Regions from separate parts of the Methylomonas sp. MS20 genome, predicted to be linked through region 1. Evidence: riboswitches for the same ligand, from Rfam matches in the RefSeq annotation. Region 1 holds a riboswitch; each other region holds the start of a gene.
The links. A riboswitch is a leader RNA that binds a small molecule or an ion and turns the genes downstream of it on or off. The one in region 1 is predicted to bind cyclic di-GMP.
Positions count from the first base shown of each region.

Region 2: it holds a riboswitch for cyclic di-GMP, as region 1 does, so the genes downstream of both, ACQE3D_RS16395 (hypothetical protein) here and ACQE3D_RS11675 (hypothetical protein) in region 1, are expected to answer to the same signal.
Region 3: it holds a riboswitch for cyclic di-GMP, as region 1 does, so the genes downstream of both, ACQE3D_RS04735 (hypothetical protein) here and ACQE3D_RS11675 (hypothetical protein) in region 1, are expected to answer to the same signal.
Region 4: it holds a riboswitch for cyclic di-GMP, as region 1 does, so the genes downstream of both, ACQE3D_RS08135 (PEP-CTERM sorting domain-containing protein) here and ACQE3D_RS11675 (hypothetical protein) in region 1, are expected to answer to the same signal.

Region 1 covers NZ_CP189962.1:2,651,323-2,659,383, reverse strand. The annotation lists gene ACQE3D_RS11680 (TonB-dependent siderophore receptor) at 1-1,392, shown strand, start outside; cyclic di-GMP riboswitch class I at 1,460-1,539, shown strand; gene ACQE3D_RS11675 (hypothetical protein) at 1,649-2,419, shown strand; gene ACQE3D_RS11670 (hypothetical protein) at 2,505-3,341, shown strand; gene ACQE3D_RS11665 (VPLPA-CTERM sorting domain-containing protein) at 3,334-4,188, shown strand; gene ACQE3D_RS11660 (sialidase family protein) at 4,185-5,834, shown strand; gene ACQE3D_RS11655 (lysophospholipid acyltransferase family protein) at 5,997-7,718, shown strand; gene ACQE3D_RS11650 (M14 family zinc carboxypeptidase) at 7,727-8,061, shown strand, end outside.
Region 2 covers NZ_CP189962.1:3,678,831-3,686,891, forward strand. The annotation lists gene ACQE3D_RS16385 (DUF1566 domain-containing protein) at 1-844, opposite strand, end outside; gene ACQE3D_RS16390 (fused MFS/spermidine synthase) at 999-2,522, opposite strand; gene ACQE3D_RS16395 (hypothetical protein) at 2,894-3,946, opposite strand; cyclic di-GMP riboswitch class I at 4,026-4,108, opposite strand; gene ACQE3D_RS16400 (VPLPA-CTERM sorting domain-containing protein) at 4,151-4,930, opposite strand; gene ACQE3D_RS16405 (PEP-CTERM sorting domain-containing protein) at 5,312-6,418, opposite strand; gene ACQE3D_RS16410 (VPLPA-CTERM sorting domain-containing protein) at 6,702-7,496, opposite strand; gene ACQE3D_RS16415 (cytochrome c peroxidase) at 7,602-8,061, opposite strand, start outside.
Region 3 covers NZ_CP189962.1:1,064,448-1,072,508, forward strand. The annotation lists gene ACQE3D_RS04725 (non-ribosomal peptide synthetase) at 1-3,646, shown strand, start outside; gene ACQE3D_RS04730 (ABC transporter permease) at 3,648-4,655, shown strand; cyclic di-GMP riboswitch class I at 5,077-5,153, shown strand; gene ACQE3D_RS04735 (hypothetical protein) at 5,254-6,024, shown strand; gene ACQE3D_RS04740 (VPLPA-CTERM sorting domain-containing protein) at 6,158-6,943, shown strand; gene ACQE3D_RS04745 (hypothetical protein) at 6,972-7,832, shown strand; gene ACQE3D_RS04750 (sialidase family protein) at 7,832-8,061, shown strand, end outside.
Region 4 covers NZ_CP189962.1:1,879,184-1,887,244, forward strand. The annotation lists gene ACQE3D_RS08125 (ABC transporter ATP-binding protein) at 1-379, shown strand, start outside; gene ACQE3D_RS08130 (MlaD family protein) at 376-1,368, shown strand; cyclic di-GMP riboswitch class I at 1,889-1,965, shown strand; gene ACQE3D_RS08135 (PEP-CTERM sorting domain-containing protein) at 2,068-2,886, shown strand; gene ACQE3D_RS08140 (VPLPA-CTERM sorting domain-containing protein) at 2,995-3,759, shown strand; gene ACQE3D_RS08145 (hypothetical protein) at 3,756-5,411, shown strand; gene ACQE3D_RS08150 (cohesin domain-containing protein) at 5,447-6,031, shown strand; gene ACQE3D_RS08155 (YncE family protein) at 6,229-6,687, shown strand; gene ACQE3D_RS08160 (IS1182 family transposase) at 6,730-8,061, shown strand, end outside.

The DNA of each region.
Region 1 (8,061 bases):
TTGTCGCATTGGCGGCAAACCGAGTATCAAGGCTTGCCGGCCACCGGCACCTTAGCCGGCCGGTTTCGGCTCCCACCGGACAGCTTTATCGGCCCGGCCGATGCGCCCCAAAGCCGTTCGGACAGCCAAGCGATTTGGGGCGAGTTCGAGCATCGTTGGGATAAGCACTGGACGATCACGCTGAAAAGCCGGGTGTCTCGAGCCAGTTTCGATCAGCGGGTGCAAACGCTATTCGGCGACGATGGCTTTATAGCCGATCGGCCGCTGAGCGCATTGGGAGCGTCGGCATGGGGGCTGGTTAACGCCGAGCTGTATCAACGCCAACGCGAGTTCAGCGTGCTCGGCTATCTGACCGGAAAGTTCGCCTCGGAAAACAGCGAGCACACCTTGGTCATCGGTGCCGACCGCGGCGAACTCGACGATATTGGCTTCGTCGGCGCCGATTTGGCGAATACCGGTTTGGTGGATCTTGCCCAACCCAACTTCGGGTTAAGGTATGCCGTCCCCGAACCGGCGCAGCCAAACCAGTTTATCGGTAATCTGACCTACGGCGGCTATCTGCAATGGCAGGGCAGTTTTTACAATCGGCTACATTTGCTGGCCGGCTTGCGTAGAGGGAAGGTGTCCATCGATTTTCGAAACACCGCGAGCGGCCGCTCGACCAGCACCGACGCCGAGAAATGGTTGCCCCGGTTGGGCGTCGCCGTCGACATCGGTTCAGCCTGGACCTGGTTTGCCGGTTACAGCGAAGGTATGCGCGGCCAGCCCTTCGTCGAGTTTGCCGATACGCCGTTGCCGGAATTGGCGCGCCACGTTGAGACCGGTTTGAAATTCGATATCGACGGTACTTGGCGCGGCCAACTTGCCGTGTACCGAATCGACCGCGAACGGGTGGCGGTGCCGGATGGGAGCGACGCCTTGCTACGCTCGACCGCCTCCGGCGGTCAAAGCGCCGAGGGCACGGAAGCGGACTTGAATTGGCGGTTATCGGAAGGGCTGGATTTGCTTGGCAATTATGCGTACACGTTGGCGCGCTACCAGGACGATAAAGCCGGCGTTCCGGCCGGTAACCGTTTGCCTCAGGTGCCCGACCAGGCCGGGCGGCTGTGGTTGAATTACCAACTGCCGGCGTCCTTGCTACCCGGTTGGCGAATCGGGGTTGGCGTGAATTTAAGCGCGGGCGCCTATTTATCCAAGGACAACCGCTTCAAGACCTCCGGCTACCACTGTGTGGACGCCAGTCTGGGGTACGAAACGTCGGCATGGAAATTGGCGGCCACCGTCAAAAACCTTAGCGGCGAACATTATTATCGACCTTTCGATTATTTCGACGGCCGGGTCGCACCCGGCGCGGATACCGAACTGTATTTCAACATCGCGTACCGCTATTAGGTCGCCTGAACACACGGAGCTAAAGGACGGATCACTTAAGGAACTAGAGTGAAGCCGCCGGGACCGGCGGCAAAAACGCCACATCCGCCGCGAGACGGAGCCGGAAAACCACGGATCTTTGGACCAAAAGACCGCCGGGTTGCCCGTACTGCCATGTTCGCTTCCAGCGCCGGACCGAAAACTCGGTCCGGCGTTACGGGAAACGTGCGCCTTGCGGCCAGACATTTTCATTATTTCGACCCTTTAAGGACATGCCATGACACAAAAACACAGTTACCGATTGCAACTAGCCACCGCCGGTGCTCTTTCCATCGCGATGTTGGGCGGATTTCTCGCGCCTGCCAGCGCTGAAGCCGCGCTCGTTACCGGCAGCGTCGGCATTTCAATCGACAACGCGGCGTTAGCCGCCGTCACCGGTGGTTGGCGGATCGATAGCTTCTTTGATGCCAGCTACAACCAGATCGCCATTACCGCCGATACCGTCGGCGGCGTTGCATCGGCCATCGACATGACGCTACCGATCAACACCAATTTCACCACGACCAGTTACGCCGCCGTCAACCGCACGCTGCAAGCGACCACGATGGAGGTCGGTAACACCGCCAGCGGCCAAATCGGTCTCAGCGGCGGCATGCGCATGTCGGTACCCGGCACCAGTAGCGGCTCATTGACACCTTACGATTTTCGTCTGCAAAAAATCGGCGGCGTGTGGAATCTGGTGACTTACGACCAATTTTTCTCGGGCACCACGTTTTTGCAACTGACCAATACCAGCGAAACCGTGAACGCCGGCGGCGAACTGACCTTGAGTGGCGACCTGATTTTTGGAAGCGGCAGCAATAAGTATCCCAGCCCATTCGGCCTGACCTGGGGATCGTTCCTGGGGATTTCCGCCACCGACGCAGTCGTCGGCAGCCTTTCGATGAACCTTCCGGCGGCGGTACCCGTGCCAACCGCCGTCTGGTTGTTCGGTAGTGGTCTGATTGGCTTGGTCGGTGCGACGCGCCGTAAGAACCTTGCGGATTAAGCCAACCTTTTTGCTGGTTCGATCAGAGCGCCGCGACAGATTGTGCCGGCGCGGCGCTTGCTCAACGTTTTTTACAGGAATCGCGATGCCTATTTTGCCTTTTTACCGAATCCGCCTCGGGCTACCCTTGGTTGCCGCGTTGGCGCTGTCGCCGAATGCGATGGCCTTGGTTCTAAACGCGCCGAACTCCGGCACGTTTACAATGAATCTGGACGCTGTCGCGCTGGCACCTTACGCCGGTGGCTATTACCTCAGCACATATTGGGACGCGGTGGCGGCCGACCCGACCGATCCCGCCAATAGTGGCGGCGCCCTGGTCGGCCAAGTCGCTACCGCCGAAATTCCGGCGCTGAACCAATCCTTCACGATTACCGCGATCGGCGGCGATATTGCCGGTCAAGCCGCGCAACGCTTTCAACAAGCCACGTCGGCGGACTTTCACATCGATACCGAAAACCTGGCCGGCGGCACCGCCGGTCAAGTCGGTTTGGCGGGCGTCCAAGGCTTCTTCGCGCCAAACTACCCACCCAACGGCGCCGGCTTGGTCAACGGTGATTTCGCGGTACGTTTCGATGCCGCTCGCCAAAACCATGGTGGCAGCGGTTGGTATCTGGACAACAATATTTATTTCACGATGGCGGTTTACGACTTCAGCAACCTAAGTATTAGCTGGATCGATGCCGATAACTGGCAATTTAGCGGCGATCTGGCGATGTCGCCGGAAAATGCCAGCATGCTGAGGGGCAGCGCGCTGGCCGATGTCGGCGACTTTTGCTTAGGCGCGGGCAGCTTTGCCGGATGCGGTCAAGTCAGCGCGGTTCCGCTGCCCGGTGCCATTTGGCTGTTCGGCACTGGCTTGGCGGTTCTGGGTGGCAAGGGCCGCCGAATGACCATATTCGGTTCGGAGGCTAGCCATGTTTAAGCGCATCGAGCAGTCAGTAGCGCGCTGGTATAGCGCGGCGGCGATAGCCGCGTTGAGCGCCGGCATGCCGGCCCTGGCCAACGCAACCGCGCTGCACGCCGATTTGGGCGGCACGTTTACGACCCAATACGACCGAGAGGCCTTGGCGGTGCTGGTGGGCGGCAGCTCCAGCGCGCCCGGTGAGTTTCTGGTCGCTTACTTCGACACGACGCAATCCGACTACACCCAGTTCAGCGATTCCTACTTCTATCTCGGCAATACCAGCAGAACCGAAATTCCGGCGGTGAATCTGGTTCACGACATCACGCCGGTCAGCGCCGTCAATCCGAGTGGTCAGGCCCAAAATCGCTACGTAAAAGCGACGACGCCCAATTTCGCCATCGATAGCGAAACTCTGACCGGAACCGGTAGTCTGGGCATGACCGGCGTGGAATTGTTTCGCGGCAACTACAACGGTTCGCTGGTGACTGGCGACTTCAGCTTGCGTTACAGCGTCGCCAACCGGCAAGCCGCTTGGGACGACTTGGGACAGGCCGGCACACCGGGCGGCTGGTACCTGCAAAACAACATCAGCTTTAGCATGGTGTTGTTCGATTTGGCGAATTTGAGTCTGATAATCGCCGACGCCAATAACTGGCAATTGAGCGGCGACTTGTTGATGAGCCCGGAGAATGCCGATTTTTTAGGCGGTGCCCGCCAAGCCGATGTCGGTGACTTTTGTTTGGGTGTCGGCAGTTTCGCCGGTTGCGGTCAAGTGGCCGCCGTGCCGGTGCCGGCGGCGGTTTGGTTGTTCGGCACGGGATTGATTGGCTTGACCGGCATCCGCCGGCGTGGAGTCAAACGATGACCGGCGGCCGTCTCGATCCGATCACGGCCGCGTGCATGCTGCTGCTGGGCGCGCAAGCGCCGCTGGCAAATGCAAACGCCGTGACTTACCAACAGTTCGTTAGTGTGCAAATGAACGTCGATGCAGTCGGCCGCAATGTTACCGGCGACGCCGCGCACGAGCCGACCATCGCCCAAGACCCCAATAACCCCAAACGATTGGTCGCCGGCTGGAAGCAGTTTGCGACGGTAGCGTCCGGTAACCGCCAAGGTGGTTGGGCTTACAGCGACGACGGTGGGCTATCCTGGCATTTCCCCGGCGTTGTCACGCCGGGCGAACAGCGCACCAATATCATGGTGGACGTTGATTCGGCCGGCGATTTCTACTATCAAAACCTCCACTACGATGCAACCGGCAGCTACGCTCAAGACGTTCAGGTCCTTAAGTCCACGGACGGCGGCATCAGTTGGGGCGTACCGGTCCACGCTTACGGCGAAGGCGCCGATAAGGGCCGGATCGGCATCGATCGTAGCGGCACCTCCAGCGACGGCCACGTCTATCTGGTCTGGCGCGAGGGTCTGGACGACCGCCGTTTTACGCGTTCCAGCAATGGGGGCGTTAGCTTCGAGGCGCCGGTCGCGATTCCGGAGAGTCCGGCGTTCGGCACGATCGCGGTGGGCCCCGCGGGTCAAACCTATGTCAGCGGCCGTAGCGAGGATGGCGAATTGGTCGGCGCCAAATTGATATTCGGCAAGTATCTGTTGGCGACCTCGCTGAACGCCCGCGATCCCGACGCGTTGCCGAGTTTCACGACTCAACCCGTCGATATGGGCGGCTCGCCGGTCATGTTCCAGTTTCAGAACAATCCCAATCAATACGGTCCGCCGGGAGATCTCCAAGTGAATGTCGATCAGTCCGACGGGCCATTACGCGGCAATATTTATTTGATGTCTTCGGTCGATCCGGCCGGCGCCGATAACCAGGATGTCAAATTCATTCGCAGTAGTGACGGTGGTCTGACTTGGTCCGCGCCGGTGAAAATCAACGACGACACACCGCACAAGGACGCCTACCAGTGGTTCGCAATGCAAGGCGTGGCGCCGAACGGCCGGATAGACGCGGTCTGGTACGACACCCGCGACAATCTGCGGCCGGCGCTGTCGCGCTTGTATTATTCCTACTCCTGGGACGGCGGCCTGACCTGGAGCAAGAATCGGCCGGTGACGCCGGTGTTCAACACCCACATCGCCTATCCGCTGGGAGCGCAAAAACTGGGTGATTACACTCACTTGGTTTCGGACGCATTGGGTGCTCACGTGGCGTATTCGGCGACCTATAACGGCGAACAGGACGTCTATTATTTAAATGTGTATCCGGACTGTAACGATAACGGCGTCTCCGATGTCAGCGACATCAAGTTGCGTCTAACCGGCGACACCAACGCCAACCATCTGCCCGACAGCTGCGAGAACATGGTCGTACCCGGTGACCTGGACGCCGACAAGGATGTGGACAAGCAAGATCTGAACGCCCTGCTCGCGTTACGTAACCGACCGGCGCGCGGTAGCGAAGACCCAGCCGATCTGGACCGGAACGGCGTGATCAACCTGCTGGACGCCCGCCGCCAGGCCCTGCTCTGCACCAGAACGCAATGCGCCATTCAATAAATTAAACCTAAGCGATCACGCTACTCGAGCGCGCGAAAAACGCGCTCGAGTAGCAAGTCTATCCAAATCGGCGCGCTTCCGCCGCGCCAAGCGTTGACATATTTCTGACATATTCTGTCATTAGAATCCCGGCAACTACCGTTTTGACCAGGATATTCGCCCATGATCGATGCCGAACGCATTTTGCACGAGACTTACCCCGACCTGAAACTCGGCAAGGACAACAAACTGCTGCTGAAGGCATTGAAAAAACTGATACATGAAGACGACTTCAACGACGTCATTCGCAAAAACCAACATCTGCGTGGCTTCGCGTTTCTCGATAAATTGCTGAATTATTTTAAGTTCAGCTACCAAGTCGGTAACGAATCCTACAACAACATCCCTGCCGAGGGGCGGCTGCTGATCGTCGCCAATCATCCGATCGGCACCTTGGACGGCTTGGCGTTGGTAAAATTGATCCGCTCGGTGCGACCAGATGTGCGTATCGTTGCCAATCGCGTGCTGTACCACATGGAGCCGCTGCAATCGATATTCTTGCCGGTGGACGTACTGTCCGAACAAAAGAATCTGAAAAATACCTACAAAATTATGCTGGATGCATTGGAAAACGAGGAAGCGATCATCTTCTTCCCGGCCGGCGAAGTATCGCGGATCACGCCCAAGGGCATACGCGACGGCAAATGGCAAACCGGTTTCTTGAAGCTGGCTCGCAAAGCCCAATGCCCGATCTTACCCATCCATATCAAGGCCAAGAATTCCGCGTTGTTTTACAGCATGTCCACGCTGTACAAACCGCTCGGCACCTTTCTGTTGGTCAAGGAAATGTTCAATAAGAAAGGCCAAGAAATCAGCTTTCGGGTCGGTGCGCCTATCCCCTACCAGGCTTACGCCGAAACCGAGCAAACCAATAAACAACTGAGCCAGCGCTTTCGCAAGCACGTGCAGAATCTTGGCAAGAAAAACCAACTGGCCTTGTTCGACACGGTGGCGACCGTCGTGCATCCGTCCGATACCAAGGCGATTAAAAAAGCCTTGTTCCAAGCGCGTCTGCTGGGCGAAACCCGCGATGGCAAAAAGATCTTTCTATATGAATTTCGCGACGACTGTCCGGTGATGCGAGAGATCGCCCGCTTGCGCGAGCTGACCTTCCGCACTGTCGAGGAAGGTACCGGGTTGGCGCTGGACCTGGATAAGTTCGACGTGTATTACAGCCATATCGTATTGTGGGACGACAACGACCTGGAAATCGTCGGCGCCTACCGGGTCGGCGACGGTCCGCGCATTTTGGCCAATCACGGCGTCGAGGGCTTTTACAGTCAAACCTTGTTCGACTTGAAAAGCGAGTTCGCCGACTATCTGCCCAACAGCCTCGAACTGGGCCGCAGCTTCGTGCAACCGCGTTATTGGGGGCAGCATAGTCTGGAGTATCTCTGGTATGGCATCGGCGCCTATTTGCGCGAACGTCCCGATATTAAATATTTGTTCGGGCCGGTCAGTATCAGTAACGCCTATCCTTACGCCGCCAAGGAGTTAATCGTGGGATTTTACCGCCAGCAATTCGGTGCCACCCTACCCCACGCGATTGCCAGGATGCCGTTCACGATTTCCGAAACCGGTCAGAATTTCGCGGCCGCCGAATTCGCCGGCGACTATTCAACCAGCTTCAAGATTCTCAATTCCGAACTGAAAAAGCTGGGCGTCAAGGTGCCAACCTTATACAAGCAATACGTGGAATTATGCGTGGATAACGGCTGTCATTTCATCGACTTCAATATCGATCCGGACTTCAATAACTGCATAGACAGCCTGATCATGGTCGAGGTCGATAAAATTGCGCCGAAAAAGCGCCAACGTTATATAGAGCGATCCTTGGCGGGGTAACGCCAATCATGCAACGTGCTTTTTCCGAACTCGACGAACTCGAGACGGTCGTCGCACGCCTGGGCTCTCGTGCCAGATGCCGCGTTGTCGAAACCGTAGCCTGTAAGGGTAGAGAATTCCCGATTCACTGCATCAGCCTCGGTTCCGAACGCCCGGATGCTCCGGTACTGGCCTTTTTTGGCGGCATCCACGGCCTGGAGAAAATCGGCACCGAAGTAATCCTGGCCTATATGCAGACCATAGCGGCTTTGCTGGACTGGGACGAGGAATTCAACACTCGCTTGACCAAGTCGCGGCTGGTGTTTATGCCGATCGTAAATCCGGTCGGCGTATTCCGGGGTAC
Region 2 (8,061 bases), 1.0 Mb from region 1:
AGTTACCGGTCGCCGTACCCGCCGCGAGCACGACGCTGTCGAGCGAGGTGTTGCTATTATTTTTCACAACCCAATTCAGCACCTTAGACGTGCCTTGAGTGATCGAATCGCCGGCATGGTAAGTGTCTGACGCGTCGCTACCGTAATACGCGTTCAGCAACGAAACGCTGACGATGGGCGCCACCGAAAGTTGCGCCGACAATCCGCTGTCGTTGCCGGCGATCGGTAAACTCTGGCCGCTGTCGTAACTGAAGGTCCAAGCCTGTTGATAGCTACCGGCCGGTATCGTCGCCGGGGCTATCGCGCTCACCGAAAAGTCCTTGGTAACGCCGTTCGCCCAATCATCGGTACTCTCCGGCTGAATCGTTGTATACGTCAGACCACCGGTGCCGTTCGCAGCGACCAACGCAATTTTACAAGAACTGATGCCGCCTTCCCTCGCGCACAAGGTGTAGCCGCTGTCGTTGCGCACGCTCCAAGTCAACACCTGGGTCTGACCGGCGGCTATCGCCTGATTGGCGTTAAAATTTTGCGAAACCAGGGTCAAACCCGGCGCACTCGGCACGACCGTGACGCTGACGACCGCGTACGCCTTGGGCTTGGCTTTGTCGGTGACGGTCAACATGAATTTCAGCGTCCCGGCAACCGACGGACTAACGAAAGTAGCGGACGCGCGATTGGCGTTACGCAACTTGACTTTCTTGCCGCTAATCTGCCGCCATTGCCAGCGCTTAACGGCCTTGGTCACATCCCATGCGCTGCCGCTCAGCGTGACGGTCGCGTTGTAGAGCACGGTCTGATTCGAACCCGCACTGGCGGACAGAACGGCCCAACAGTTCTTCACGGGCCCCACCATCAAAAACAGAGCGAGCCAGATTAAGCGAAACCAAACTTTACCAGTCAAAAATCGATTCATAGTCACCACGGCCAAGCTTACTTTATGCTATCGAAGCGTCATTCCTGCGGACGATTCGGCGAGATCAAACGGTTATTCGGTATTAAAGCAACAATAATTCGGGTGCGATTCGTTCCATGAAAATTTTCCGGTAGCTCTCGGCCTTCCTGACCTGCATGCTTTCCATCGGATTATAATCGTCGGTAATCAGAATACCGTTGGCATCGGTCATCGCATATTCGTGCTCCGACAACCATTGAATCGGCCGAGCGAGTTCCGGCTTATTGCGATCGAATTCGATGCCACCCCGCGAAGCCAGAAAAATAAAATCGGTGAATTCGCCTTTTTCGGTGGTGAAAACGCGAATATTCGGGAACAGACTGGCCAACGTTTTATAAACCGAGGTCACCGCGTTCGCGCCTTCGCCTTGCGTGAAGCCGACGTAGTTCAGCGCCAGAATACCCTGCTCGTTCAACATCGCTCTCAAGCCGCTCAACATCTCGACCGTCAGCATATGTGTCGGCTCTGAACCGCCGGTAAAACAGTCGTGGATGATGAAGTCGTAGCGCTTATTGAGCTTTTTGACTTCGTAACGCGCATCGCCCACCAAAAATTCGCCGGTCGGCTGAAAATTGAAATACTGCTTCGCGGCATCCGCGACTACCGGATCGATTTCTATCGTGTCCGTCGCCAGTCCCTTAGCCTTTAAATCGCGAGCAACATGGCCGCCGCCCAAACCGATCAGCAAGGCTTGATTGGCCTCGGGTCTGAACAACGGCGGCACCAAACCCAATATCACCTGATACCCCAGCAAACTGCGACCTTGGGCTTTTTCGACCGCACTCAGCACCGAAGAATCGGACAACAGCAAGCGAAAGCCCTTGCGCTCGTCGTCGACGACTCTAACCCAGCCGTAGATGCTTTCCTGTTCGTGCAACACCTTAAAGCCGCCGACCGATTTGACGGTCTTCGCATAGCCGTTCGCCGCCAACGTACAAGTCAGAGCGGCCACCAATACCACCGAAAACGTCGCCCCACCCGTTGACGGCGCCGGCCTGTCGAAAACCAGTAAACCGATCACCACCACTAATAACGCCAGACTCAAGCTGAACACGATCGCGCGGGTACCGAATTCCGGCAACAAATAGAAAGCCAGCAACAGTGTGCCGATCACGCTGCCGACGGTGCTAACCGCATACACCGAACCGACTGCCCTACCCACACCCCGCAAGTCGCGGGTGGCCATTTTGATCACATAGGGACCAACCATCGCCAACGAAGTCAGCGGCAGCGTAAACAATAACAACGCACTGACAAACGCGCCGCCGCGTATTCCCAGTGGATTGGTCCACGTCATTACCGGACCGCCGAGAAACGGAATCAGCGCCGTTGTCACCGACGCCAGCGCCAAAATATGCGCCAGCCGCAAGGCCGGATAACGATCCGACAAATAACCGCCCAGGTAGTAACCGATCGCCAACGCAATCATCGTTACCGAAATCAGCGCGGTCCAAACGTATAAACTGACCCCATAAAACGGCGCGATAATCCGCGTCCCCAGCAGTTCTAAGATCATCACGGCGCCGCCGCTAAGCGTCACCAGGGCAAACAACGCGGCGGTGCTCAATGCGCCGCTCCGCGCTTTAGAATCTGTTAAACCGTTTTCAGACATGACTGACCAAACTTTGAGTAAGAAGTAAAAACCTATTGATCGCCGCGAACTTCCTAACAAGTACTCGATCGGTAATCGGGCCGGGCATTATAAGCGCGAAAAACCAAATCGTCCGTTGCCGGCATCGAATCGACAGTATGCCGGCGACTAAAGAAAAACGCCTCGGCCATCGAATGTCATTTAAAGCGGCATCCTTAAGCGTCACAAACCGGCCCGATGGCATCAAAACAAAAACGAGCGCTTGCCCCAATTCCTGGGGCGAGCGCTCGCGAATGGTTGGCATCCCGCCAATACGTTATCGAATCAATCTGATAACCTTCCTTGAATTAAGTGCTACGCGCGCGGCGTTTCATGCCCAGGAAACCCATCAATGCGCTACCGAACAACCAAACCGCACCAGGAACGGGAACGGTGGTTACGCTGAAGTTGCTGATAGTCAAACCGCGGGCCAAACGGTCGGCTGTGTAGGCTGCCGCGTACTGGCTACCGGCGGTGGCGCCGCCGTTGACGATGTCGTTGAACAACTGGGTGTACTCCGCGACATTGGCGCCGCCGATTGCCAGGGTATAGACGCCGGCGTGCAAAAAGCCATTCCAAGACACGCTGTTATCCACCGTACCGTCGGCCGCTAAAACGCCAGTAGTTCCGCCTGATGAGTTGGTGAAGCTGGAACCCGCCACGGCGTCCGCACCCGATTTGCCGGTATAGGTAATCGTTGCGATCTTAGCAGTATCTAAATTACCCAAATAGTTTGGTCCATGGGTATCGGTCGCGCCGGCAGTGCCATTGTTGCCTGTGGTAATACTGCCGTTGGTATCGAACACGCCCCACAAACCGGTAGGGTTAGCGGCTGTGCCGGCCGCCGCGCCACCGCGAATGTCATTGACACCCGCGAACGGCGACCAAGAAGCAAAATCAGGCGCTCCCGCCAAATAGGCGGCGGTATCGGGATCAGCCGCGGTTGAAGCGACATCGCCCACGCCGTCGTGCGAGGAAGCTGGAACCACGCCGTTGTACAACGAGAAGCCTGGGTTCAAGGTGCTTGCACCATTGGCATTGGTTGTACCGGTAATGGTGAAGCTAACATTCGCGTCTTTTTCCAGAATGAAATAACGGAAGCGGATGTCGTGAGTATTACCCAAGGAATCCGGGTTCAAACCGGCCAGATAACCGCCGTTGCTGGATACGGTGGGTGTAAAGTTTGCCGCAGCGCCATAGGTACTTGTCGCGCCTTGGGTGTTACCTGTCAACGGATCGTAAGTGCCCGCGCCCCAGTACAAAGCGGAACCGTAACCCACGTGCGCCATCGCTTGACCGGACATTAATGCCATACCGCCAACTAACGTTAAAACCGAAGCTTTTAAAGTCATTTTTTTCATAGTTATTTTTACCGTAATAATTATTATCCCTCTGACAGACCTTGAATTCGCAGTGAACCCCAAATCCGTCCCTTACATCGATTGCAACCCGGCCGTCCCTTCCCCCTAAGAGGACCCGTGGCTTTCCGGCTTCGCCTCGCGGCGAATGTGGCGAACCATCCCTGGCAAAACGTCCTGTTTTCTCCTCATTTCCCAAAACGAAAGTCAACCTTTGGCGCTATTGCGTTTCCTTGCCGTTGCCGTCAAACCCGCCAAGACCGGAGCGAACAACCATACTGCCGCCGGCAAAGGCACCGCCGTCACGCTTAAGGAAATCTGGCCGTCCAAACCCTCCAGCGCGGTTGCAGCGTCATAAACCGTTCCGCCGCCGGCCGCGATCGTATAATCGCCGGCGCCCAACAGATAATTCACCAGCGACACCGAATTGCCTCCCGCAGGACCCACGTGAGTCAGATATTGAATCACCGCCCATTCGCCGCTGTTATTGGCCATGCTCCAGGAATCCAGCGCATCGAACTGGCCGCGATATTCGACGTGCTCGGTATCGCGAAACGGCGACAACACACCGTTATCCACCGGCGAAGCCAACTTGACGACATGCGGCGTTGGTGTGGAAACCAATACTTTAGGGTTCAACGGGTCTACCGTCGTATCGTCGTGCGCTTCAGCCGCGAAAAGCCCCGAATACAAACTGAATGCCGGATTCAACGCATCTGTTCCACTGATATCGCTAAAAGTGATGGTCACTAACGAAGATTGGTCCAGATGAAATTTAAAAAATGTCCCGCCGGCCAACGAATGACTATCGCCCAACACCGCCTCGGTACCGTTATGCCAACCGAAATTGGTAAACGTTCCACCATTGATGCCACCCGGCGACGAAATCGGATCGCTTAAATCCGCGTAATCGACATGCGCCTGCGCCTGTCCGGACAAACCGCACAGCGACACGACAGCTAGCGCCGCCCAATTAAACCTATTCATATTCAACATAAATCCCCCAAGTAAAAAGATCCAACGTCCGTGCCGATGAAAACCAACTTTCATCAATCGTCCGACAACACAATAGCCAATCCAAAAATCTTTTCTATACTTCGTCGGCTAAGCTAGCCTGTACGGATGCAAGTCGTATGCCATGCATTTTTCCCGCATAGAGCCTGGGGAAGACACAGGTAAAATAATTAAACTATGTTATTTACAATAATAATATCGGCAAATCGCACAACTTTCCTTCCTCGACAAGCTCCCGCTCAAGAACAGCTTTCATAGGCAAAAAAAACGGCCCTTTCGGGCCGTTCACAACCGATAACACATCCTTGTGTCTTTTATTCATCGGTTACATATCGAGCTTTCCGAGTCGGAAATTTAGGCAAATAATACTTTGCGGCGATTCAAACCCACGAATCCAGCCAAGACAGTGCCGAACAACCAAACAGCACCCGGCACCGGCACGGCGGCTGCGGTAGCAACAGCCGAGAACTCCAAATGACCATGCAGATTTGACAGACTAAAATCGCCTGGATTCACCGCGCCGGAAGCCCCAATTGTGTAATTGCCGGCACCCAGAATTAAGGTCAGAGTCTCTATAGTCTCGCTGGCGGAAGTACCGGCACCGCCAGCCGGGTTATTGTCGTTCACGGCTTGTCGAAACTCGATATTACCCCAGTCGCCCGAGACATTAGCTTGCCCCCAGTTCGCCAAGGCATTGAATTGACCGACATAGTTGGTAGCCCCCATCGTCGCGAAACTGGTATCGCGAAATGAAGAAGCGATACCCTGAGCATCGACCGGCGCATTCGCCGAGTCGAGAGCGTCCTGAACCTTGGTGCTATTTGCCAAACCGGTCTTCGGATTCAACTTCTCATTGGCATCGTCGTGCGCTTGGTAGTTCAGTACACCGTTATATAAGGTAAAGGCCGAATCGATGTAGTTACCGGTACCATCATCGACAGTCCAGGAAATCGTCACCTTCGATTCCTGATCCAGGCGGAAGTTAAAAAAGTCGACTTTGTGACTATCGCCGAGCAGCGCCGTCGTACCGTTGTACCAACCATAAGACGTCACATCGTCCACATCTACCGTCGCCGAACTAGCAGCGGATGAGTAATTGACGTTGGTAAAGCTGCCAACCCCGGTATAGGCCTGATTAGCCGCATTCCATTGAGAAGGGTCGTTCAGGGGACGGTCGCTTTGGCCGCTAAGCGCGGAGCCAATACCATTAGCGGAACGCTGCGCCGGGGTAAGCCCAGCACCGCCCAACGCCAATACCGCCGCCGGCGTGCCACCGTATTGCGCGGTTGAAAGCACCTTACCGGCCGCCGTCAGATCGCCAATCTGCGCCCCCTGATTGAGATCGTAATACTCGACATGCGCTTGAGCTTGCTGAGCCACGCCAGCCAGCGCCAGCGCAATGCCCAGACCCAATTTAGATGCCGATTTGGCATTCGATTTGTAAAAAATTTTATTTTTCATGTGTTCTCCACTGAAGGATTGATAAATTTCAACGATTCTTGCAAGTAAGGACGTAAGCAACCCAGTCCTAAAACTAAAGCAAATAGCAAGCCAACAACACCGCTAGAGAATTCCGGCCCGACAACACCCGAGCAAATCTAAACTGTGTTAAATACCGCATCTATTAGGGCATTTAACGCACTCCTTGCGTATCCTGCTGACACAGCCGACTCACTTGGTTCCTGAAAATTTGCCAAGACCGGGCGGTAAGCGATTCCAATCCGCACCCTTTAACCGAGTTCGGCTATTGAATGTGACAGGATTGCGCAACCCTGTTATCGGGACTGATCCGCGCCGCCCCATGTTCGGAACGGCGTTTTTTTATTCCGAGAAGCCCCATCAAACCGGCCAGAAAAGACCATGCCGCCGCCGGTAGCGGGACTGGCGACGCTTCCAAATGACTTTCGATCACAACATCCGCGAACAGCCCCTGAGCTTCGCCCGCCGCCAATTCGAAATTGAAGACGTCGGATTGGCCGATACTCGCCGCGATCGGCGCGCCGAGCCACGCGTCCGCTCTCTCATATCCCGCTAGCGTTTGCCCGTCCGAACTAAAATAATCGACACTCACCGAACCGGTACCGTTTTCACCGGTAACGGCAACCTGCAAGTCGTAATCCAGTCTCACGCTGATCGAATACACATCGCTGCCGAGATTCGTAAACTCCAGCCCATACCAGCCCAAATGATGGGAATTGAGTGCTCCGCTGTTCAAACTGGTGTCCACCGCAAAACGGTAAGAAAATGCACCGGCAGCACTCAAGCCTGGATTCTGTGCGCTAACACTTCCGTCTCCAACGATATCGGACCATGAGTAATCGCCGCCATCATACACCGGCGTATCGATCTGTTGAAACGAACCCGCAATTTGTAAACCCGATAAATCTCCCGGATTGGTCAGATTCACGATGCTCGCCACCGAGTAACTCAAATTCGCCGATGCGTTTTGAGTGGCGGCCGCCATGACGGGTTGCGCCCCGCACAACCCGACCGCGACGGCAACCCAAGGAATTGGACTGTATTTATTCGCTATTTTCATTGTTAGAACCCTATTTAGACGGATCGTCAAGACGACCGAGACCCGCTGCCAATTCACTATTCCCTAGCCGCCGGCCCAATTTACACTGGCGGCGGCCGGCTATTTTTATTGCGCTAATAACTGATCGAAGCGCAAGGTCGGCTCGGTCGATCCGCTCGCCCCAACCGCCGGGACGACCATGACCTCATCCTTCGCGAAATTCGCCAACAATGGATTGCCGGCCGTTACAAGGCCCGCATCGCCAACATGACCGTTCGGCACCACCACCTCCGGATGATCGAACGGCGCTTTTTGGTATCGCACCCTCTCGTCGGTGAAGGATTTCAAGAAAGCGATCAAATCCGCGCGATTGGTAGCCGTGTTCAAGTCCGATGCAATCGTATTGATTTGTTCGTGCAAGTTGTCGTTATAAAAGTTGCCGTGTCGCGTGTAAAACTCGATCACCTGCTCCAGTGTCGCCATGCCGCCGTTATGCATATACGGACCGGTCAATTCGATATTCCTAAGAGTCGGCACTTTGAACGCGGCGTAGGTAGCCACAGCTAATTTAGGACCGCCAACCGCC
Region 3 (8,061 bases), 1.6 Mb from region 1:
TCTATATTTGCCGGCGACTGTGCAACGGCTGGCGGCGCATCTGTCTCGAATCATGCAGTTTTTGGTCGAGTCGCCGAACGGTACGCTGGCGGAACTGGATCTGCTGGATGCCTACGAACGGCGCAAGATCCTGGAAGATTGGAGCCGGACGGCCGGCAAGCCAGTCCCGGATGCCTGCATCCACGACCTATTCGTCCGCCAAGCGCTGAAAAGCCCCGATCAGTTGGCGGTGATCGGAGAGGATCGGTCACTCAGCTATCGAGAGTTGCACGAGCAAAGCGACCGGCTGGCCGTATATCTGCAAAAGCTAGGCGTCCAGGCCGATACCATCGTGGCGGTGTGTCTGCGCCGCTCGCCGCCGATGCTGGTCGGCTTGTTGGGCATCCTCAAGGCCGGCGGCGCCTATCTGCCGCTGGACGCCAATACCCCCGTCGAACGTAGCAAAGCCTTGCTACTGGACAGCGGGGCCAAGCTGTTGTTGACCGAAGCCGGTCTGGCCGACGGCTTGCATGAAATCCGCGCGGGCCTGGCGATTCAGACCCTGGCGCTGGATAGCGACTGGCCGCTGATCGCCCAAAGCGCCGCGCAACCGCGCCCCAGTGCGGGTCCCGAACATCTGGCCTACGTCATCTATACCTCAGGTTCCACCGGCCAGCCCAAGGGCGTGATGGTCGAACATCGCAACGTCGTCAATCACAATCTGGCGGTGATAGCCGCCTACCATCTCAGCGAGCGCGACCGGGTGTTGCAGTTTTCGACGATCAGCTTCGACATTTTCGTCGAAGAAGTCTTCCCGACCCTGCTCAGCGGCGGCGCGGTGGTGATGATGGACGGCGAGCGCTTCACCGACGTGGCGTATCTGAAAAGCCTGCTGGAACGCCATCGGGTCAGTCTGATCAACCTGCCCACTGCCTACTGGCATACGCTGGTGGATCAAGACTTCAGCGACACCGCGTTGAGCCGGGTCGTGATCGGCGGCGAAAAAGCCGAGGCGCAAAAATACCGGGCCTGGCGGCAACGTAACCCGAACGTCGTGGTGATCAACACCTACGGTCCGACCGAAACCACCGTCATCTCGTTGCTGCACCCGATAGACCCGGCCCAGAATCCCGACCAAGCGATACCGCTCGGCAAACCGCTGGCCAACACCCAAGTCTACGTGCTGGATAGCGAACTCAAACCGGTGCCGATCGGCGTGCCCGGCGAACTGCACATCGCCGGCGCCGGCGTCGCCCGCGGCTATCTGAACCAGCCCGAATTGACCGCCGCGCAATTCATCGCCAACCCGTTCGGCGCCGGCAAGCTGTATAAAACCGGCGATCTGGTGCGCTGGCTGGACGACGGCAACCTGGCCTTCATCGGCCGCCGCGACCATCAGGTCAAGATTCGCGGCTTTCGGGTGGAGTTGGGCGAAATCGAGACCGCCCTGGCCAGGCATCCGGCGGTCAAGTTGGCGGTGGTGGTGGTCGGCGAACACTCTCATAACAAACAACTGCTGGCTTTTTATACCCACGACGGCAAGCCGCCCGAGCAGGAGGTGCTGAAAGCGTTTTTGCGTGAAAGCTTGCCGGAATACATGGTGCCACTCGCACTGTTTGCCGTCGAGGTTTTGCCGATGACGCCCGGCGGGAAAATCGACCGGAACGCCTTGGCGCGGCAAGCGAGCGGCGTACAGATCGGCAATGCCGATTTTAGTCCGCCGAGCGGCCAACTGGAGCAACAACTAGCCGACATTTGGCGGGCGCTGTTGAACATCGAGCGGGTTGGCGTGCGCGACAATTTCTTTCAATTGGGCGGCCACTCCTTGTTGACCGTGCAACTGATTAGTCGTATCAACGCCATTCTCCCCGACAGCTCGTTGAATCTCGCCGATATTTTCAAATACCCGACGATAAAAGCGTTGACCGACTACTTAGAAAGCTCGATGGATAAACCAACGAATTCAGTATATTTGCTTAATCTGCGCTCGGGGATTCCGACGTTTATCGTGCCGGGCATGCCCGGCTTGAGCGACGGCTATGTTGAACTGGCGGAATGCCTCAAGCGCGAAGGGCCGGTTTACGGCTTGCAAATGAAAGGCTATGCGGGCGATCAGCCGGCGGCCACGGTCGAGGAAATGGCGGCGCACAATATCGAGCAGATCGGGCGCGTCTGGCCGCAAGGGCGAATCAATTTATACGCGCACAGTTACGGTGGCACCGTCGTCTACGAAATGCTGCGCCAGTTGCAAGATTCGGCCTACGAAATCGGCGAAGTGGTGTTGATCGATAGCGGTTTGTTGTTGAGGCAAAGCCGCGTGGACAAAGCCTCGGTCAAGGCCTTTTGCAACTTCATGCTGACTAGCGCCGGCATTTCGCCCGAGCCTTATCGCGCCGCCATCGCCGACGTTTTAAAAACCAAGCCCTACTCGGAATGGAAAGACTGCTTTGCGTTGCTGTTGGCGGATATCGTTCCTAATCTGGATGCCGGGGATTTTCGGAAAATCTGGCAGGTGACCGAGGCGTCGATTACCGCTAATTACCGTTACACTGCCAAGTTGCCGTATTCGGTGACGCTGGTGATTGCCGACGGCAGTAAAGGTTGGTTGGCGGCCAACGAGTGGGACGATTATTACCAAACCGTCAACGTCATCAAGGCCAAGGGCGAGCACTTCACGGTGGTCAAGCAGCCATTTTGCGCGGCTTGGTTGCGCGAACTGAGTCCGGAGCCGGCGGCTTCGCCGTCAACGCTAGCCGCGCCGCCGCTTGCCGAGTCTGGCGCGATCGCTAGCCTGCTGAGCGTTAGGGGGCTGGAGAAGCATTACGGAAAAGTCACGGCGGTCGCTGGCGTCAGCTTTGAATTGCAAGCCGGGACGTGTTTCGGCTTGCTGGGTCCGAACGGCGCGGGCAAGACCTCCACGCTGGAAATGATGGAGGGCATACTCAAGCCCAGCAAAGGCGAGATCTTGTTTCGCGGCGAGCCTATCGACCGGCGTTATAGCCAACATATCGGCATTCAGTTTCAGCATACGGCCTTGCCGGACACCCTGACGGTCAAGGAATCCCTGCAACTGTTTCAAAAGCTGTATCCGCGCGGTTTGCCGCTGGAAGAGATTATCGAAGCCTGTGCCTTGCAAGACTATATCAATCGCGATTCCCGTAAATTGTCCGGCGGTCAGCGGCAACGCTTGTTGCTGGGCATCGCCTTGATCAACGATCCCGACATTTTATTTCTGGACGAACCGACCACCGGTCTGGACCCGCAATCGCGCCACAACTTCTGGAGCTTGATTCGGGAGATTAAAACGCGCGGCAAGACCATTGTGCTGACCACGCATTACATGGAGGAAGCGGAGCAGCTTTGCGACGAAATCGCCATCATGGATCAAGGCAGGATTATCGTCCAGGACACGCCACAGAATCTATTGCAGGAGCATTTCGACGGCGTACTGATCCGTTTACCGAGTGCCAGCGGCCTGGCGGACATTCCGGGCTTGCCGTTCGCGGTGACTGCCGGCGCCGAAACGGTCGAGTTCGTCACCGCCAATGTGGAAGCGGCGATCGCCCAATTGACGCGCTTGCATGTCTCGCTGGAAGGCTTGACGGTCGCCACGCCGAATCTGGAAAACCTGTTTCTTAAATTAACCGGCCACTCCTTGAGAAATTGAGATGAAGCATTTTTTGGCATTGCTAAAAGCCCGCAATATCGAATTGATCCGCGACAAAGCCACCTGGATCTGGAATTTCGTGTTTCCGGTGATTTTGATCGTCGGCATAGCGGCGATATTCGACGATCAGGACAGCGCGCTGTTTAAAGTGGGCGTGACCGGCGAGGCTAATTCGCAGATTACCGCGTTTAAGACCACCCAATATCTGCAATTCATCGACTACCCGGAACTGGATAAGGCGTTAGCCAAACTCCAGCATCATCAACTGGATATGGTGGTGCAAGGGGGGGCGGAAAACGGGTATTGGATAAACGACAGTTCCGGGCAGGGCTATCTGCTGGAAAAAGTCCTGCTGGCCGGCGATCCAGCCGCCACCTGGAAAAAGCAAGTGGTTTCCGGGCGGCGGGTACGCTACCTCGATTGGGTTTTGCCCGGCATTTTAGCCATCAACATCATGCACGGCAGTTTGTTCGGAGTCGGATTTACGATCGTCAGGTATCGCAAAAGCGGCGTGCTTAAACGCTTGAAAGCCTCGCCGGTCAACGCTTTTGAGTTCCTGTCGGCGCAAGTCGTCAGCCGGCTGGGGCTGTTGATGCTGGCGGTCGTGCTGCAATTTGTCGCGATGAACGTCTTGTTCGACTTTTTAGTGCAGGGGGCTTATGCCTTGTTGGCGCTGATAGCGGTACTCGGTTCGGTAACTTTGATCAGTCTAGGTTTGTTGATGGCGAGCCGGACCGGTAGCGAGGAGTTGGCCTTGGGCATCCTGAACCTGCTGACCTTGCCGATGATACTGCTGTCCGGGGTTTGGTTTTCGCTGGAAGGCGCACCGGCGCTGTTGCAGAACCTGACGCTGATTTTCCCGCTAACCCACATGCTGCAAGCGGCTCGCGCGGTCATGATCGACGGCGCCGGTTTGGCCGAGATAGCACCGGCGTTGATGAGCCTGGCCGCGATGACGCTGTTGTTTCTAACGACCGCCGCGCTGCGGTTTAAATGGGTGGAAGATTGAGGATCGGTCAATCCATGGAGGTCCGTGCGACTCACCGGGAGCTGGCGCATTCCGCCCGTTGATTCGACGCGGCTTAGGTTTCAATTGTTACAAATACCGGCAAATCGTTTGAATAGGTGATTTCACGCAGTTGCTGAGGCAAATCACGTGGTTTGGGTTTGTTTGGCCGTCGGTAAAAATGTTAGTCGTTGTAAAACAATGACTTTTTAATTGGCCTGGTCTTTGCTGTTAGATCAGCAACTCGGGAAATGACGATAGGTTTATGTCGGCGGGTTTGCGTTTCGCGACGCCCTCTCTAAGCCAGTATCGTTGGGTTTCGAGCCTTGGCGGCTGCCCAATGACGGCATCTTGCGCCGTTCGGAAAAGCCGCCGGAAATCTAGGAAAACCTCGCTCAAGGATTCGGGCGATGCCGCACGGAAGCGGCAATTTCGCCACATCCGCCGCGAGGCGGAGCCGGAAAGCCACGGGTCTTGGAATAAGACGGCCGGGTTGCCTTCGAACTTTGGGCTCTGCAATGGGATGTGACGCGCTTCCATCCGTATCGGGGCCTGGATTTTGCCCATTAAATCAATCTTAGATCGTTTTGTAAGGAAAACAATGAACCTATTAAACAAACACAGTTTGAAAGCGGCCTATGCCGGCGTTCTGGCAATCAGCGTATTCGGCGGCGGTCTGTTAACGGCAGGCGATGCCAACGCGGCCCTCGTTAGCGGCGTCGCGAATATGACCATCGACAATTCAGCATTTACCTCGGCCGTTGGCGGTTCCGAAGGTTGGTATATCGCCAATTTTTGGGACGAGACTTATAACGCAACGCCGATCGATCTGGACACGACCGGCGGTGTTGCTCTCAGTCAGACCGAGACCTTCAGCGTTTCGTTGCCGGTGAACGCCAATGGCACCACCATCAGCTACGGCGCGAGAAAGCAGGAGGCCACGACGATGGATGCCAGCAACACGGCGGCAGGCCAAATCGGCTTGAGCGGTGCATTTCGGATGGAACCCGCCGGTGGCGGCTCCTACCTGAACCCCGGTGATTTTTACCTGAAAAAAGCCGGTGGGACGTGGAATATCTTTACCTACAGCGCCGGTTTTAGTAGCCCCGCGCAAGATCCAGCCTTGTTCCGCTTGGTGAATGCCACCGAGTCGGTAAACGGTAACGGCGAATTATCGCTAAGCGGCGATTTGTATCTTTCCACTTTGGGTTACTCCTGGAATTTGCTGTTTAACGGCAGCACATCGGTCAAAGTGGGTACCTTCAATCTGGCGCCCGCCGCAGTGCCGCTGCCGGCCGGCGTGTGGTTGTTCGGGAGCGGATTGGTTGGCCTGTTAGGCGCTTCCAGAGGTAAATCGGGCTTATCCGCCTAAGCCTACCAGACCGCTCAACCTTCCGTCGCAAAAGGCTGCGGGGCGCTTTGCTTTCCGTTAACGGACGGGGGTAGAGCCTGAACTTGGCCGGTAAGCGACTTATTAGAAACCCAATTTTTTTCAAGGAATACGCATGAAATTTCTATACCTGATCGTGCTGTCGTTAACCCTTGCCGCGACATCCGCGCATGGCGCTACCGTATCCGGAGGTTCGCTGATTATCAATATCGATCGAGACGCTTTCGAGAACGGTATCGATTTGGATAGGACCGCTGCGCCATCCATATACGTCGAGGAATACTACGACGCTTCGCTGGCCTCAAAAACCTTTGAAGAGTTGCGCGATTACAATACGCCCGTCGATCTGACCGATTACGCGGCGAACGAAATTCCGGCCACCGGATTGAAATTTACCGTCAATGGCGCGCATGTGGCTGACAACCCGTCGGGTCGGCACAATAGCGCCACTACCTTCACGTTCGACCCTAACGACATTACCGGCACCGCGTCGGGCTCTATCGGCCTGGCCGGCGGCCTGCGCTATCGAGTGGATGTCACGCCCCCCACTAACCGGGTATTAATGGGCGACATGACGCTGACCTATAATCCCGCGGAAGCGCTAAAAACGCCGGAAAGTTCGGATTGGGTCATTTACAACACCCTCGGCTTTAAAGCGGTGGCTTTCGAGTTGTTTAACGTGGTTTCCGAGATCAACGGAAACGTGCTGTCTTTGAGCGGCGAGTTGGGTTACGGTTGGGGATTCGATCATCTTGGGGCCGGTCCGGCCCGCAATGCTAATGCGCGCATCGGTACCTTCAGCTTTCAAACCTCCGTGGTCCCGCTGCCGGCCGCCGTCTGGATGTTTATGACCGGCTTAATCGGCATGGGCGTGAGCGGTTTTCGCAACAGATCCGCTTGATCGGGATATCAGTTAACAGGAGGTTTCGATGACATGCCATCGCCTTGAAACATCAAAATACTTGACCGTGGTTTCGACGGTTTTCGCGCTGGTCGCCGGCGGATTCGTTACGCAGGCCGATGCCGCGTTGTTAAACGCGAATTCCGGAGGCACCTTCACGATGAATCTGGACCGCGATGCTTTAGCGCTCTCCAACTTCGGCTCGTTGACCCAGCCGGGATACTTTCTGGCGCAATATTTCGACACCATCGAGTCCGACTACACGGTTCGCACCGATTCGTCGTTTTACTTCAATAATCCGACGCGTGTCGAAATTTCAGCCGTGAACTTGGTACACGACATCACCCCCGTCAGTGCCAGCAACCCCAGCGGTCAGCTTTCCGGCCGCAACGTCCAAGCCACGACGCCGGACTTCTCAATCGATTCGGACACCTTGGCGGGTACCGGCACGATGGGCATGACCGGCGTCGAGATGTTTCGAGGAAGCTTTTCCGGCACCTTGCTGAACGGCGATTACTCGCTGAAATACGACCCGGAGGCGCGGCAGACCATGTGGGATGCCTTTGGCGTTTCGGGCACGCCGGGCGGCTGGTATTTGCAGAATAACGTTTCGTTTAGCGCGGTGGCTTACGAATTGGCTAATTTGCGGTTGCAGTACAGCAGTGCCGGCGATTGGATGCTCAGCGGCGATTTATTACTGTCCCCCGAAAACGCGTTCTTTTTGAAAAATACCGTCTTGGCCGATTTGGGGGATTTTTGTTTAGGCGTGGGTGCCTATAGCGGTTGCGGCCAAGTGGCCGCCGTTCCATTGCCTTCGGCGGTTTGGTTCTTCGCTTCGGGGATTGCCGGTATCGGTATCAACGGCTATCGCCGATTCAGGAGGGCGTGATGGACGTTCGCCTAGGTCGCGTCGTGCCGTTGCCGCGAGGGATTTTCGCCCATTGCTTGGGCTTGAGCGTGTTAGCGGTCTGCGGCGCGATGCCGGAAAGCGCCGCTGCGCAATCGCTGTTTCCGTACGGACCGTATTCGAGCATTCAAATGAATGTGGACCCGGCCGGCGACAATATCGCCGGCGACGCGGCTCACGAGCCGACGATCGCTCTCGATCCGAATAACCC
Region 4 (8,061 bases), 770 kb from region 1:
TCCGTCCGAGTTGAGCGGGGGCATGCAAAAACGCGCCGGTTTGGCGCGGGCGATGGCGCTGGACCCGGAAATCTTGTTTTTCGACGAGCCGTCGGCCGGCCTGGACCCGATCACCGCCAAATTGCTCGACGACCTGATCCTCAGTTTGAGCCAGGCCTTGTCGGCCACCGTAGTCGTGGTCACCCACGATCTGGACAGTATTTTCCTGATCGGCAACAATTCGGTGTTTCTCGATGCCGAAACCCATACGATGATTGCCGGCGGCCCACCCAAACAATTGTTGGCGGAATCCAAAGACCCTAATATCGTGCGTTTCCTGACGCGCGGTGACGCCTCGGTATCCCGGCAAGCCGGTGGCCGCACTCGGAGTAGCCTGTGAGCAAGCAAGCCAATCCATTGGCGATCGGTTTGTTTTTGACCGGTGCGCTGACTTTGTTGACGATGGGCGTGATGATTTTCGGCGGCGGCGATTATTTTAAGGACAAAAATCGCTTCGTGATCTTCTTCGACTCGGCCTTGAACGGCTTGAACGTCGGCGCGCCGGTTAAGCTGCAGGGCGTGCAGATCGGCAACGTTAGCGAGATTTCGTTGGTGATGGAAACCGACACCGACCGAATCTACAAACCGGTGGTCATTGAAATCGACCCAGCCTTGCTGCGCAACACCTCGGGCGAGGAAAGCCACGGCCACACCAAGAAACAGCAACAGGAAGCGGCGCAACGCATGATAGAAGCCGGCTTGAAGGCGCGATTGGAAACCCAGAGCTTGCTGACCGGCTTGCTGTATGTCGATTTGAATTTCTACAGCGACAAGCCGATCAATCTGGTCAAACTGGATTATAAAAATTTGCCGGAACTGCCCAGCGTGCCGACTACGGTCGACGAAATCCGCAACACCGCCGACGAAATCATCAACCGGGCCAAGCAATTGCCGGTCGAGGAAACCCTGAAAAATCTGTCCGATACCTTGACCGAAATCCGCAATCTGTTGCAGTCGGATAACACCAAGCAATCGATGACCGCCTTGGCGAAGTCCTTACAGGAAACCCAAAAGTTGATGGCGACGCTGAACCGGCAAACGGAACCCTTGCTGAGCAACGCCAACGGCGCGCTAACCGACACCCGCGCCACGCTGCGGGATTTCAACCGGGAATTGCTGCCGGTGTTGCGCGCCGCCGAACAAAGCCTGGCCGCCGCGACCCAGGTTCTGCAGGAATCGCGGCACGCGCTGAATGCGGTCGAGACGCTGGCCGACGCCGATGCGCCGTTGAACCAGGCCTTGCTGGAAGTGCGCAACGCCTCGCGTTCGCTCAAAGACTTGGCCGAGGGGCTGGAACGCCAGCCGCAAGCCTTGATTTACGGCAAATAACTTTCCCACTCTTTGCGGCACCTTCGTTTCGCCGGTCCCGCTGAAACGATGTTTTCCGGCGTCAGTCCGGTTTTAGGCATCAATTAATCTTAAATTTAATAAATTATGTTATACGCCGCGAAGTGCATTGGGCATTTGCGGTAGGAATATTAATTTTAATTTTGTTTCAATAACTTAGCTTATCTATAGTTGAGATTAATTGAGTGAAATCACTCAGCAAAAATAGGCGAATGGCTTTGTCCGTTTGCTTTTCATGCGCCCCGTCGACCGCAGTCGACGATGTTCAGATTCTCTGTGTACCCCGGTTTTAGCAGTGATGACTCGGTTCTGGACTCCAATAGCGCCACCGACAGCCGGTCACCGTTTCCCGGTTTTAGCGAGGTATGGCTGGCACACTAACTGCTTGAGTCTGTTCGCCGCACCGGAAATTACTTTCGGAATCAGCATCTGGACAGCGTGCCGGCAAGAGCGGATCAGGAGAGGCCGCGAGAGTCGAGCCGAGTTTAAGGTGCGGTATCGACGGTAAATTTGCCACATCCGCCGCAAGACGGAGCCGGAAAGCCTTGGGTCTTGGTTCAAGACAGCCGGGTTGCCTCTCGAACGAGAGTAAGCGTCGGTTCGAAGCGTTCGAATCGGCTACCGAAAATCTATCTTTCAAGCCTATAGGAATTAAATATGCAATTTCATGGATCAAAAAAAATGACCTTAGGAAAAACCTGGTTTGCCGCGGCGGCGCTTGCGGCGACCAATCTAGCCAACGCCGGTACCTTGAACGGCGGTGTGTTCAATATCGCATTCAACGACCCAAACGACTTATTGGCCGGCTTGAACTTGGGAGAAGGTTCGATTACCTCCTACTACGTCGCCAATTTTTTCGATAAGGCGGTGGCCGACACCTTGACCGCGAACGATATGGTCGCGACTCCGACGAATACCTATCCGGCGCCGAACATATTAAGTTACGACGTGAATCCAAGCAGTTTGGCGGGCACCGGGATACCGACCGGTTATATCGGCGGCAGCGGGCGCAGTAATCAAGCGACGACGTTGACTTGGGCGTCCGATCAAGACCATCTGCTGAACGCCTCCAGCTTGACCGCGAGCGGTCAGGTCGGTTTGGATGGCGTGTATATGACGCGCGGTAGCTTTACCGGCACGCTGCTGTCCGGCGACTACAAATTCTCTTATATCGCCGCGCGAAACAACGGCACCAACACCGGTTGGACCTTAACCAACAACGTCAGTTTTGCTTCCAATACCTTCGACACCCGTAATATCAGTATTACCACCGACGGCGATAGCCTGGCCTTTACCGGTGAGCTCTGGTGGTCGCCCAACACATCGGCCTTTTTATTCGGTGGCGACGGTTCCAATTCCGCCGGCATGGCCGGCACCTTCAGTCTGATTTCGCCGGTTCCCGCCGCCGTTCCATTGCCGGCCGCCGCGTGGTTGTTCGGTAGCGGTCTGTTCGGCGTGCTGGCGTCGCGGCGTCGCAAGTCGGCACCGCTCGCCGCGTAACCGGCAACCTTGACCGGGCGCAATATCCGGACGACTAAGTCGTGCGGGTATTTTGCGCATCGGCTCTCAACGGAAATGACTTCCTCTGGCAAATTTATGCATATTCAAATGATAGGGTCGCGCGCGCTCGTTGCCGCGGCACTGCTGGCCTCGTTATCGCCGCCTGTTTCCGCCGCCACGGTTTCCGGCGGTACCATGGTGGTGAATCTCGATCGAGACGCGCTCGCCGACGCAATCGCGATTGACGCGACCGCCGCACCTTCGATGTACTTGGAGGAATTTTTCGACGCCCCGGCCGCGAATAGCCGCACCGCCACGCAAATTCTCGAAGATCATATCGTGCCGGGCGTCGCCGAAATTCCGGCTAAGAACCTGACGTTTTCAGTGAACGGCACGCATGTCGCCAATCTGACCGGGCGCCACGCAAAACCGACCACGATCGAATTCGATCCGGCCAATTTTGCCTCGACCGTTACCGGCGTGATTGGTTTATCCGGCGTGTTTCGGTTCCGGGTCGATACAGGATCAGAATTCAATCGCATTTTATCCGGCGACTACGCGCTGGAATACGACGCCGCCAATATGGATGGCGCATCCGGCCGTTCCGCATGGTCCTTGTACAATCATGTGTCGTTTCGCTCCCAATCCTATAATTTGTTCAATGTCGTGCTGGATATTCACGACGGTTCGCTGGATTTGAGCGGCGAACTGGGTTTGGGCGAAGGCTATGACCATTTGTTCGGCACCCGCGATGCTATCGTCGGAAATTTCAGTTTGCATACTTCGGTGGTACCGGTTCCGGCCTCGATTTGGCTATTTGTTTCAGGTTTGGGCGGTTTGGCGCGCATTGGCATGCGGAGGCGCCAACTATGACGCGCGTTTCCGCGATGGCGTGGTTAAGTAGCGCGGCGTGGATCGCGGCGGCCGGCTCGAATGCGGTCGCGGCGAACGCGCCACACCGATTCGGTGCCTACGCCAGCATACAAATCAACGTCGATTCGGACGGCAATAATATTGTCGGCGACGCGGCTAACGAGCCCGCGCTGGCGATCAATCCACTCGATCCCACCAACCTTGTCGCGGCTTGGCGGCAATTCGACTCGGTGGCGTCGTCGTTTCGTCAAGCCGGTTGGGCCTACTCGGCCGATGGCGGGGCGAGTTGGCATTTTAGCGGCGCTATCACCCCGGGCGAGGGACGCAGCAATCCGACCTTGGATGTCGACGCGTTCGGCCATTTTTATTTCCAAAGTCTGCATTTCGATCCGACCTACACCTTTGTTCAAGACATTCAGGTGATTAAATCGCTGGACGGTGGCCGCGGTTGGGAGGCGCCGGTCCACGCTCATGGCGAAGGCGGCGATAAGGCACAGCTAGCGGTCGATCGTAGCGGCGGCCCCGGAGACGGGCACGTCTATCTGAACTGGCGCGACTGCCTAGACGGCAAATGTTTTAGCCGTTCGCTGGACCGCGCCGCCAGTTTCGAAGCGCCGATCGAACTGCCGGAGAATCCGACCTTCGGCACGATGCGGGTTGGTGGCGACGGTACCTTATATATGGCCGGGCGTTTGGAATACCCGTACTTCGACGAAGAAAACATGGATCGCAACCTGCACAAGCATATTTTCGTCAAATCGACGAATGCCGGCGATGCGAACCAAAAGCCGACGTTCGAAGTACGCGAGATCGATATGGGCGGCTTGGCGCCGCTGTTTTTGTTCAGACAAAACCCGAATCAATACGGGCCGGTCGGCGACGTGCAAATGGCGGTTAACTCCGCAATCGGCGCCCGGCAAGGCGAATTGTACGTGCTCGCCACCGTCGATCCGGCAGGACCGGACAACTTGGACGTTAACTTTATCCGCAGCAGCGACGGCGGCGAAACCTGGTCGGCACCGATTCGGGTCAACGACGATACGCCAGCGGCGAATCATTGGAACTGGTTCGGAATGATGGGAGTTGCGCCGAACGGCCGTATCGACGCGGTTTGGTACGACACTCGCGACAGCAATAGCTACCGGGTTTCGCAACTCTATTACAGCTACTCGTGGGACGGCGGCTCGACCTGGTCCAAGAATCAAGCCGTCAGCCAGAGTTTCGATACGACGATCGCCTCGCCGCACGGTTCGCTGAAAATCGGCGATGCCACCACGCTGGTTTCCCGTGCCGACGGCGCTAGCGTCGCCTACACCGCAACCTACAACGGCGAACAGGATGTTTACTACCTGAAGGTATTTCCGGACTGCAACGCCAACGGCTGGTCCGACGTCGCCGACGTCGCCGAGCGCCGCGTCGGCGATACCAATACCAATCACATTCCGGACGTTTGCGAGACGATCACGGTGGCGGGCGATCTGGACGGCGATCGCGATGTCGATCAAGCCGACGTCAATTTCGTCATCGCTAAACGCAATCGCCGCGTGGTGGACGCCGATCCGGCCGACATTGATCGCAACGGCGCCGTCAACGTATTGGATGCTCGCAAATTGGCGTTATCTTGCACTCGGCCGCGTTGCGCGCTCGAGTAAACTTTTTTTTCAACTTACTTCAAGGAGACCATTCGATGACACATGGGTTTAGACAGATTTTAGCCGGAGCGATGTTGTTGTCGGCCGCCGCCGCCGCGAACGCCGCGATCGAGCTTTCACTATTGCCAGTCTCGCAAAGCGCGGCCGAACTTAGCGTCGGCGTCGCGATATCCGGATTGAGCGACGGCGCGGCGCCAGCCTTGGGCGCTTACGATTTCGACGTCTTGTTCGATACGGCACACCTCGCCTATGTATCGGCCGATTTCGGCGATGCGGGGTTAGGCGATCAATTGGATGCGTTCGCTCTAGGAGTCAATCCGCAATCGGCGGCTTTAGCCGAAGCTGGAAAATTGAATGTGTTTGAATTATCGCTCGACGATCCGGCCGACTTGAACGCTTGGCAAGCTGACAATTTCACGTTGGCGGTTTTGCATTTCAACATTCTGCAAGCAGGTGATACGACGCTTAGTTTGGCGGTCAACGCGTTGGGCGACGCGGACGGCGACGCCTTAGCCGCTAGTACGACGCCGCTAACGGTCACCGCGGTACCTGTACCGCCGGCCTTCGTGCTGATGGCGGCTGGCCTGGGTTTGTTGTTTAAACCGCGCCGTTCGGCTTAACGAAGGCTCTGGCGCTAAGGTCAATAGCGGTTCCGAGCGCGCGGGTGAGCCCTTGCGCTCGGAAGCCGAGCCGTTTCACAAGCCGCATTGGCCGCGAACGGTTCAAATCGGAGGCTGTCGCGGCCTATTCCCCTGCGGTGATTCGGCGCTCCATGACGGAGCGCCAATTTCATGCAAGCTAACAGGAGGTAAACAAAATGTTTAGACGAATTAACTACGCCCTAGCGTACTGTCTTATTTCGATAGGCGCGTTAGGCTTACCGACCACGGTCTCGGCGGGGAGTAAAAGCAATTTCACGTTGTTCGAAAGCGGACAGGTACGACCGTTGGCATTATCGGCAGACCGAGGCCGGTTGTTTGCCTTGAATACGCCGGATAATCGCCTGGAAATTTTTAAAGTAGGCGATCAGCGACTGACGCCCGTCGGGTCGGTACCGGTGGGTTTGGAGCCCGTCGCATTGGCAGTTAGAAACGATAAGGAAGTCTGGGTGGTTAACCATTTGTCGGATAGCATCAGTATCGTCAGCCTGGATGACAACGGCGGCGGTCGTGTCACTCGAACCCTACAGGTGGGCGACGAGCCGCGTGACATTGTATTTGCTAGGAGCCTGTCGGACTTAAAAGCCAATAGTCCATTCGGTAACTTGGTTAGATAAAATAGGTGGTATAGAAAGAACCAGCAACCGGGAGAGCCCTTGATGAGTCGATTCATTCCTGTCAACCGCCATCAAGTCTATCTATTACCCCCCTCGGTGGACGAATGGTTGCCGGAGGATCACTTGGCGCGTTTTGTCGTCGAAGTCATCGAGCAGTTGGATTTAAGCCGGTTGACGAGCCGCTATCAAGGTCGGGGTTCGGCGGCGCACCATCCGGCGATATTATTGGCACTGCTGGTCTATGGGTACGCCACCGGCGTGTTTTCCAGCCGGAAGATCGAACGAGCCACCTACGATTCGGTGGCGTTTCGTTTCTTGTCTGGTGATACCCATCCCGATCACGATACCCTGGCTCACTTCCGCAAGACGTTCCTGGTCGAGTTGGAAGACCTGTTCGTCCAAGTGCTGAGTCTGGCGCAAGCGATGAAGTTGGTGAAGCTGGGGCAAATCGCGTTGGACGGCACCAAGCTCAAAGCGAATGCCTCCAAGCACAAGGCCTTGTCCCACAGCCATATCGAAAAGCTCGAAGCACAGCTACGAGACGAAGTTCAGGCCTTACTGCAAAAGGCCGACGAAACCGACGCGGTGGACGACCGGGACGGCCTTGATCTGCCGGACGAATTGGCGCGGCGGGAAGACCGGCTGAAAGCCTTGCGTGAAGCGAAAGCCAAGATCGCCGAGCGGGCCAAACCGCGCGACGCGCAAGCCGAACAGGCATACGAGGACAAGGTGTCCCGCCGGGAAGCCCAGCGGCAAGCTGGCCAAAAGCCGCGAGGCCCGGAACCCAAGGCGCCGGTAGCCGGCCCCAAGCCCGACGATCAAATCAACCTGACCGACGAGGAATCGCGCATCCTGCCGAGTCACGAAGGCTTTGTGCAAGGCTACAACAGTCAGGCCGCCGTCGATGTCGATACGATGCTGATCGTGGCCACCACGGTCACGCAGCAGACCAACGACAAACAACAAGTTGAGCCGATGCTGGCCGAACTGAAAAAACTGCCCGACGCCTTGGGCCAAGCCGAAGCCCTACTGGCGGACACCGGCTACTTCAGTGCCGCCAACGTCCAGGCTTGCGAACGAAACCGGATCGAACCTTTAATCGCCATGGGCCGTGACAGTCATCATCGGCCGTTGGCGGAACGTTTAGCCCCGGATGCGCCGGAACCGACTGGCGACGATCCGCTGGAAAAGATGGCTTGGTACTTGAAAACCCGCGAAGGCAAAGCCCGTTATGCCAAGCGCAAATGCACGGTGGAACCCGTGTTCGGGATCATCAAACAGGTACTCGGCTTTCGCCAATTCTCCTTACGCGGTCTGGATGCGGTCACCGGTGAGTGGAAACTGGTGGCCATGGCCTTCAACTTGAAACGGATG